3 regions of the Amycolatopsis sp. Poz14 genome follow, and region 2 is predicted to be linked to each of the others. Evidence: riboswitches for the same ligand, from Rfam matches in the RefSeq annotation. Region 2 holds a riboswitch; each other region holds the start of a gene.
What was found. A riboswitch is a leader RNA that binds a small molecule or an ion and turns the genes downstream of it on or off. The one in region 2 is predicted to bind S-adenosylmethionine.
Positions count from the first base shown of each region.

Region 1: it holds a riboswitch for S-adenosylmethionine, as region 2 does, so the genes downstream of both, thrC (threonine synthase) here and FKO37_RS08895 (ATP-binding cassette domain-containing protein) in region 2, are expected to answer to the same signal.
Region 3: it holds a riboswitch for S-adenosylmethionine, as region 2 does, so the genes downstream of both, FKO37_RS20555 (aminotransferase class V-fold PLP-dependent enzyme) here and FKO37_RS08895 (ATP-binding cassette domain-containing protein) in region 2, are expected to answer to the same signal.

Region 1 covers NZ_JACLHD010000001.1:3,760,159-3,762,415, reverse strand. The annotation lists gene holA (DNA polymerase III subunit delta) at 1-680, opposite strand, end outside; SAM riboswitch class I at 812-945, shown strand; gene thrC (threonine synthase) at 959-2,224, shown strand; gene FKO37_RS18060 (ComEC/Rec2 family competence protein) at 2,249-2,257, opposite strand, start outside.
Region 2 covers NZ_JACLHD010000001.1:1,784,928-1,787,184, reverse strand. The annotation lists gene FKO37_RS08900 (hypothetical protein) at 1-211, shown strand, start outside; gene FKO37_RS08895 (ATP-binding cassette domain-containing protein) at 321-1,334, opposite strand; SAM riboswitch class I at 1,550-1,640, opposite strand; gene rsmA (16S rRNA (adenine(1518)-N(6)/adenine(1519)-N(6))-dimethyltransferase RsmA) at 2,200-2,257, opposite strand, start outside.
Region 3 covers NZ_JACLHD010000001.1:4,307,544-4,309,800, forward strand. The annotation lists gene FKO37_RS20550 (potassium/proton antiporter) at 1-734, shown strand, start outside; SAM riboswitch class IV at 830-944, shown strand; gene FKO37_RS20555 (aminotransferase class V-fold PLP-dependent enzyme) at 985-2,257, shown strand, end outside.

The DNA of each region.
Region 1 (2,257 bases), 2.0 Mb from region 2:
CCCAGTTGCATCGCCCACTGCAGGGACTCCATCGCGGCGGCCCGGTCGCCCGCGACGGCCTTCTCGGCCACCGCGAAGCCGGTCACGTCGGCGCGTCCGGTGTGGTAGCGGCGGACCGCCCGCTCGTCGACGACTCCCCCGGTGTCGGCGACCAGCTGCGTCGCCGCCGAGGACAGTTCGCGCAGGTCCGAGCCGACCGAGTCGAGCAGCGCCATCAGGCCCGCGGCGTCGATCTTGCCGCCCGCGCGGCGCACCTCGTTGCGGACGAACGCCTCGCGCTCGGCCGGTTTGGTGAGCTTCGGGCATTCGGTGATTTCCGCGCCCGCCTTTTTCAACGCGCCCGGCAGCGCTTTGGCGGCTTTGCTCCGCCCGCCGCCGCTGTGCACGACCACGAGGACGATGCCGTCGGCAGGCGCCTTCACGTACGCGAGGACCGCGTCGGACAGCTCCTGCGAGATGTCCTGCGCCGACTCCAGCACGATCACGCGCCCCTCGGCGAACAGCGACGGGCTCACCAGCTCGGCCAGCACAGGCGGTGTGAGATCGGACACCCGCATGCGCGTGAGGTCGGCCGTCGGGTCCGCGGCCTTGGCCGCGTCGAGGGACGCTCGCACAGCCCGTTCGATGAGCAGTTCTTCCTCGCCCGTGACGAGGTGCAGCGGCGCGGGTGCGGTGGTCACCCGGCCATCTTCTCACCCGGCCGCCGGGCCGCCCGCTCCGGTGATGTGGGCCGCCTCCGTGGCACGAGCTGATCGGGATGTCGTACGGTGTAGCCGAGGACGCGCCCACCGGCGCTCCGACAACCGAATACCGCTCATCCAGAGGGGCAGAGGGAACGGCCCGACGAAGCCCCGGCAACCGGCGTACAGCCTGTCATCCCGCGATCGCGGGGTAGCTGACGACCACGGTGCCAATTCCGGCCCGCTTCGGCGGGGCAGATGAGGAAAGGAACCTCGCGATGACTGCAGCCCTCAGCGCCACCTCCGCCAACAAGACGATCGACCTCGGTCCGGCCGTCGAACTGGTGTCGAAGGAAGAAGGGCACCGGCAGCCGCTCGCTCCGGAATTCGTCTCCGTCGAAGACTTCTCGCCGCTCGAGGTCGCCTACGACTTCGGCCGCGTCCGCCGCGAGGACATCGAGGCGGGCCCGCGCAACATCTGGCGTTACAAGAAACTCCTTCCCGTCCCCTCGACCGTCGAGGAGACCCCGAACACCGAACCCGGCTGCACCCGGCTCGTGCGCGCCGACCGGCTCGCGAAGGAGCTCGGCCTCAAGCGCGTGTGGGTCAAGGACGACACCGGCAACCCCACGCACTCGTTCAAGGACCGCGTGGTCGCCGTCGCGCTCGCGGCCGCCCGCGAGTTCGGTTTCGAGGTCCTGGCGTGTCCCTCGACCGGCAACCTGGCCAACGCGACCGCCGCCGCGGCGGCCCGCGCCGGCTGGCGGTCGGTCGTGCTGATCCCGAAGAACCTCGAACGCGCGAAGATCCTCACCACCGCGGTCTACGACGGCGACCTGATCGCCGTCGACGGCAACTACGACGACGTGAACCGGCTCGCCACCGAACTGGCCGGCGAGCACCCGAAGTGGGCGTTCGTGAACGTCAACGTCCGCCCGTACTACTCCGAGGGCTCGAAGACGCTCGCCTACGAGGTCGCCGAGCAGCTCGGCTGGCGCATCCCCGAGCAGATCGTCGTGCCGATCGCCTCCGGTTCCCAGCTCACCAAGGTGGACAAGGGTTTCCGCGAGCTGGGCCAGCTCGGTCTCGTGGACGCCAGCCCGTACAAGGTGTTCGGCGCGCAGGCCACGGGCTGCTCGCCGGTCTCCACCGCGTACCGCAACGGCCACGACGTGGTCCAGCCGGTGAAGCCGGACACCATCGCCCGTTCGCTCGCGATCGGCAACCCGGCCGACGGCCCGTACGTGCTCGACGTGGTCAACCGCACCGGCGGCGCGATCGAGGACGTCACCGACGAAGAGGTCGTCGAAGGCATTCGGCTGCTCGCGCGCACCGAAGGCATCTTCACCGAGACCGCGGGCGGCGTCACCGTGGCGACCGCGAAGAAGCTCGTCGAAACCGGCAAGCTCGACCCGGACGCGGAAACCGTCCTCCTCATCACCGGCGACGGCCTCAAGACCCTCGACGCGGTCGAGAACCACATCGGCCCGAAGGCCACCGTGCCGCCGTCCGCCGCGGCCGTCGCCAAGGCACTCGGCTACTGACGCACCGGCCCGGGGTCCGCCGCACTACCGCGG
Region 2 (2,257 bases):
GGCGCGGTACCTGTCCGCGGAGGAGGTACGGACATTCGTCGGCGAACTGGCCGAAACCCTGGAGCGAGCCGAATCCCTCGGCAACCCGGTGCCGTTCGCCGCCCTCGTGGCGAGGTGGAAGCAGACCGCCGAGACGCACGCGGATCCGGAGCTGGCGGAGATCCTGCGCCGGAACGACCACAATGGACAGAATTCAGGACACTTGTCCTGAAACTTTGACCCGGCGACCTGATTCCTGGGGCGACGCGTCCCGCGAACGCGGCGAGGGCCGCCCCCATCGCATGGGACGGCCCTCGGAAAACCGCTCAGTTAAAGGGAAATCAGGCAGCCACGACGCTCTGCGGACCGCGAGCCGGCTGGCTCACGTGCGCACCCCGGTCAGAGATCCAGGACAGCGCGGCGTCGGCCCGCTCGCCGCGGACGCCGAGGCGGAACCGGGCGATCGGGGTGTCCCCGATGCGGGTGAGGCCGCCGCCGATGGTGGCGAGCTCCACGTCGAACCGGCTGGCCGCCTCAGGCAGCAGGGCGCCCACCGAAGCGAAACCGATCAGCACGACGTCGACCGCGCGGTCGTACTTCGCGGACTGGGCGCGCGAGGTCTCGACCGACGGCAGCACCGCCTGCGCGGTCCAGCTGTCCGGCGTCGAGATGAGGTCGAGCACCGTGCCGCGCTCGACGATCGCGCCGTTGTCGAGCACCGCGACGTCGTCGCAGACCCGGCGGACGACGTCCGCGTCCGGCGTGGTGACGACCACCGTCACGCCCAGCTCGGCCCGCGCCCGGTCGAGCACGGCGAGCACCGCACCCGCGTCCTCGGCCGCGATCCCGGCGGTCGGGTCGTCCGCGAGCAGCACGGCCGGTCCGGCGGCGAGCGCCCTGGCGACCGCGACCCGGCGGAGCTGGCCGTCGGTGAGTTCTTCCGGCTTCTGCCCGGCGCGGGCGGTGAGGCCGACAAGGTCGAGCAGCGAGCCGACCCGGCTGCGCCGCTGCGGGCCGTCGACGCCGAGCTGCTCCAGCGGGCTGGCGATGTTGCCCGCGATGGTGCGCTCGGCGATCAGCTCCGGCTTGGTCCCGACGACACCCAGCTGGCGGCGGATCTCCCGCAGCCGCTTGCCGTCGAGCGTCGCGGTGTTGAGGCCGTCGAGCCGCACGACGCCGCGGTCGGGGCGCTCCTGCAGCGCGATGCAACGGGCGAGGGTCGACTTGCCGGAACCGGACGGACCCACGACCCCGAACAGCGAACCGGCTTGCACGTCGACACTCACATCGCGCAGCGCGGCGACCCGATTTCCGTGGAAGGGAAAGGACTTGGACACGTTTTCGACAGTGATCACGAAAGGGCTCCAGGCAAACGAGGCGCGGCGCCGATTCCGGGCGCGCCAGGCGTCATCGAATTACCGTCCACTGTGGACGGCGCAAGAAACTGCGGAAAAAACGATCAGGCGATGACCATGGAGCGTTGACACGCACATACCGAGCGGCGACCTTCGTCGACTACGCGCCGGCGGGTCAGCAGGAGCGGGCGGGTGACCCTCTTCATCGAAAACAGCCTCCATCGGTCCTGGCGGTAGCACCTGCCCTGCGGAGGGTGGTTGCTGCGACTTCGGCGAGCCAGGTCTCTCAGTCGCTCGGGATGGACGCTTTCGAGTAAAGCCGATCCCATTGGCTGAACGCAAGCGCGTTGGTGCAGATCACACGTCTGGTGGTGCCCGCATACCGGAACACCGCGTCCAAAAACCGGAAGCCCGGAACCTCGGCCGCCGAACAGTGCCTCGACCTGCGAAACGCTCGTCACGGGCACCGGCGGCGAACGGGTTCGTTCCACTGTGGACGATCAAGGATCTTTGTGGAACAAGAGTTTTCTCGTTGTCAAGGGGCGATGGTTCGCGGGCCTCGACGCGCGGCGCACCGGGGCCTCGACCGAGCCGAGATAGGTCAGCGAAGCGAAGCACCTGGGGGCAGCCCTGCGGAACAATCCCGGGCGTGGAGCAGGCCGACTCCCCCGAATGCCGAGCTGCTCGTCACAGGTGGAGGGCTGTTTCAGCCGTGCTCGCGTGATCACCAAGCGTAGCCAGAAGGCTGTGGATGACCCACAATCAGCGACGACACAAGATCATCGGAGAACGCAGCGAAACCAGGGAATACCTGCTCCGACACCGCCGTTGGAAGTCGCAAGGCGAGCACCCTGGGGGAGGTGGGTCACATTCCGGCAGCCGCGATCCGCGCGAAAGCGTGCACGTCCAACTGCTCCCCGCGC
Region 3 (2,257 bases), 2.5 Mb from region 2:
TGGGGAATTCCAAGCTCCCGCACCGGTCGGACACCCTGTCGTTCGCCGAAGGGCTCGGCTGGCTCGCGCAGATCGGGCTGTTCGTCTTGCTCGGCCTGTTCGCGTCGCCGACCCGGCTGCTCGAAACGCTCATCCCCGGCCTGGTCGCGGGCGCGGTGGTGCTGCTGCTCGCCCGGCCGCTGTCGGTGGTCCTGTCGCTGCTGCCGTTCCGTTTGCCGTGGCGGGATCAGGCGTTCCTGTCCTGGGCGGGGCTGCGCGGTGCGGTGCCGATCGTGCTCGCGATGATCCCGCTGTCCGAGGGCGTGCCCGGTGCGCAACGGCTCGTGGACGCGGTTTTCGTGCTCGTCATCGTGCTCACCGTGCTGCAGGGCGCGACGCTCAGCCCGCTCGCGCGGATCCTCGGGCTGGCGAAGGCGACGCAGGCGCACGAGATCGAGGTCGACGCCGCCCCGCTCGACGAGCTCGGCGCCGAACTGCTGCAGGTGCGCATCCAGAAGGGGTCGAAGCTGCACGGCGTGTACCTGTCGGAGCTGCGGCTGCCCGCCGGGGCGACGGTCAGCCTCGTGGTGCGCGGCGGGACGGGCTTCACCCCGCAGAAAACGAGCCGCTTGCAGGTCGAGGACCAGCTTCTGGTGGTCACGACCGCCGCTGACCGCGACGCGACCGAACGGCGCATCCGGGCCGTCGACCGGGCCGGCCGCCTCGCGCGCTGGCACGGGGAATCCGGAGCCTGATCTTCTGTCCTTTGTGGACGCACCCTGTGACTGCCGTCTCAGATCACGAGACGGGTCTGGTTTCTCCCGGGGGTCGTCCGCTATCTTCGGTTCCAGGTCATGAGTGCCAGCGCGAAGCCCCGGCTTGCTGGCCGGCAACCCTCCTACCGCGGTGGGGTGCCCCGGGTGAGGACCAGGCCGGTCGCGCAGTGCGGCGGGCAAGCGCGGGCCCCTCGCCGGGGGTCCCCCGGAACGCCGAGGAGGCGCCGTCATGACTCTCGCACTCGACCGGTCCACGGAAACTGTTGCCGCTGCCGTTCCCGCTGTCGCCGGTGCGACGCTGCGGGTCCCGCTGGTCACCGGCGGCGACATCGGCTACGCCAACCTCGACCACGCGGCGAGCGCGCCGTGTCTGGACGCGGTGCGTTCGGCGGTCGACGAGTTCCTTCCCTGGTACGCCAGCGTGCACCGCGGCGCGGGCTTCGCTTCGCAGGTCTCGACGCGGCTTTACGAGCGGACGCGCGACGTGCTGCGCCGGTTCGTGGACGCGCGCAACGGCGACTCGGTGATCTTCACCCGCAACACCACTGACGCGTTCAACCTGCTGGCGAAAGCGTTGCCGCGCAAGACTTCCGTGGTGGTTTTCGACAGCGAGCACCACGCGGCCTTGCTGCCGTGGCGCGGCCCGAACGTCCGGCGCGTGCAGCTGCCGCGGACCCGGCTCGCCGCAGTGTCCGTTGTGGACGAAGCGCTCGCGGAATGCCCGCAGGGGCCGCGGTTGGTGGTCGTCGCCGGTGCGTCCAATGTGACCGGCGAGCTGCTGCCGGTGGCCGAGATCGCTGCGGTGGCCCGGAAACACGGCGCCCGGGTGGCCCTCGACGCCGCGCAGCTCGCTCCGCACCGGCAGATTTCGTTGCGGGAGCTGGATGTTGACTATGTCGCGCTGTCCGGGCACAAGCTGTACGCGCCCTTCGGGGCCGGTGCGCTGATCGGGCGCAGCGACTGGTTGCGGGCGGCCGAGCCGTACCTGGCCGGTGGTGGCGCTACGAAGCTGGTGACCGAGGAAGCCGTGGTGTGGAACAGCGGCGAGGAGCGGCACGAGGCCGGGTCGCCGAATACCGTTGGCGTGTATGCGCTCGGGGTGGCTTGCGAGCAGCTGGCGGCTCAGTGGGATGCTGTGGGTTCGCACGAGGCCGCGTTGCTGGATCGGTTGCGCAAGGGGCTTGAGAGCCTGCCGGGTTTCGCCGAGCTGCGGTTCTTCGACGCGCCGGTGGACCGGGTCGGCACGGTGAGCTTCGTGGTCGACGGGTTCGAGCCCGGGTGGCTGGCCGCGGTGCTCTCGGCCGAGTACGGAATCGGCGTGCGGGACGGGGCGTTCTGCGCGCACGTGGCGGCCCGGCGGCTGATCAGGGAAGCCGGAAGCGAAGGCCAGCAGGCGGTCCGGGTGAGCCTCGGGCTGGGGAGCACCGAGGAACACGTCGACCGCTTGGTGCTGGCGCTGCGGCGGATCGTCGCCCGGGGAGCCCGCTGGGAGTACGCGAAGG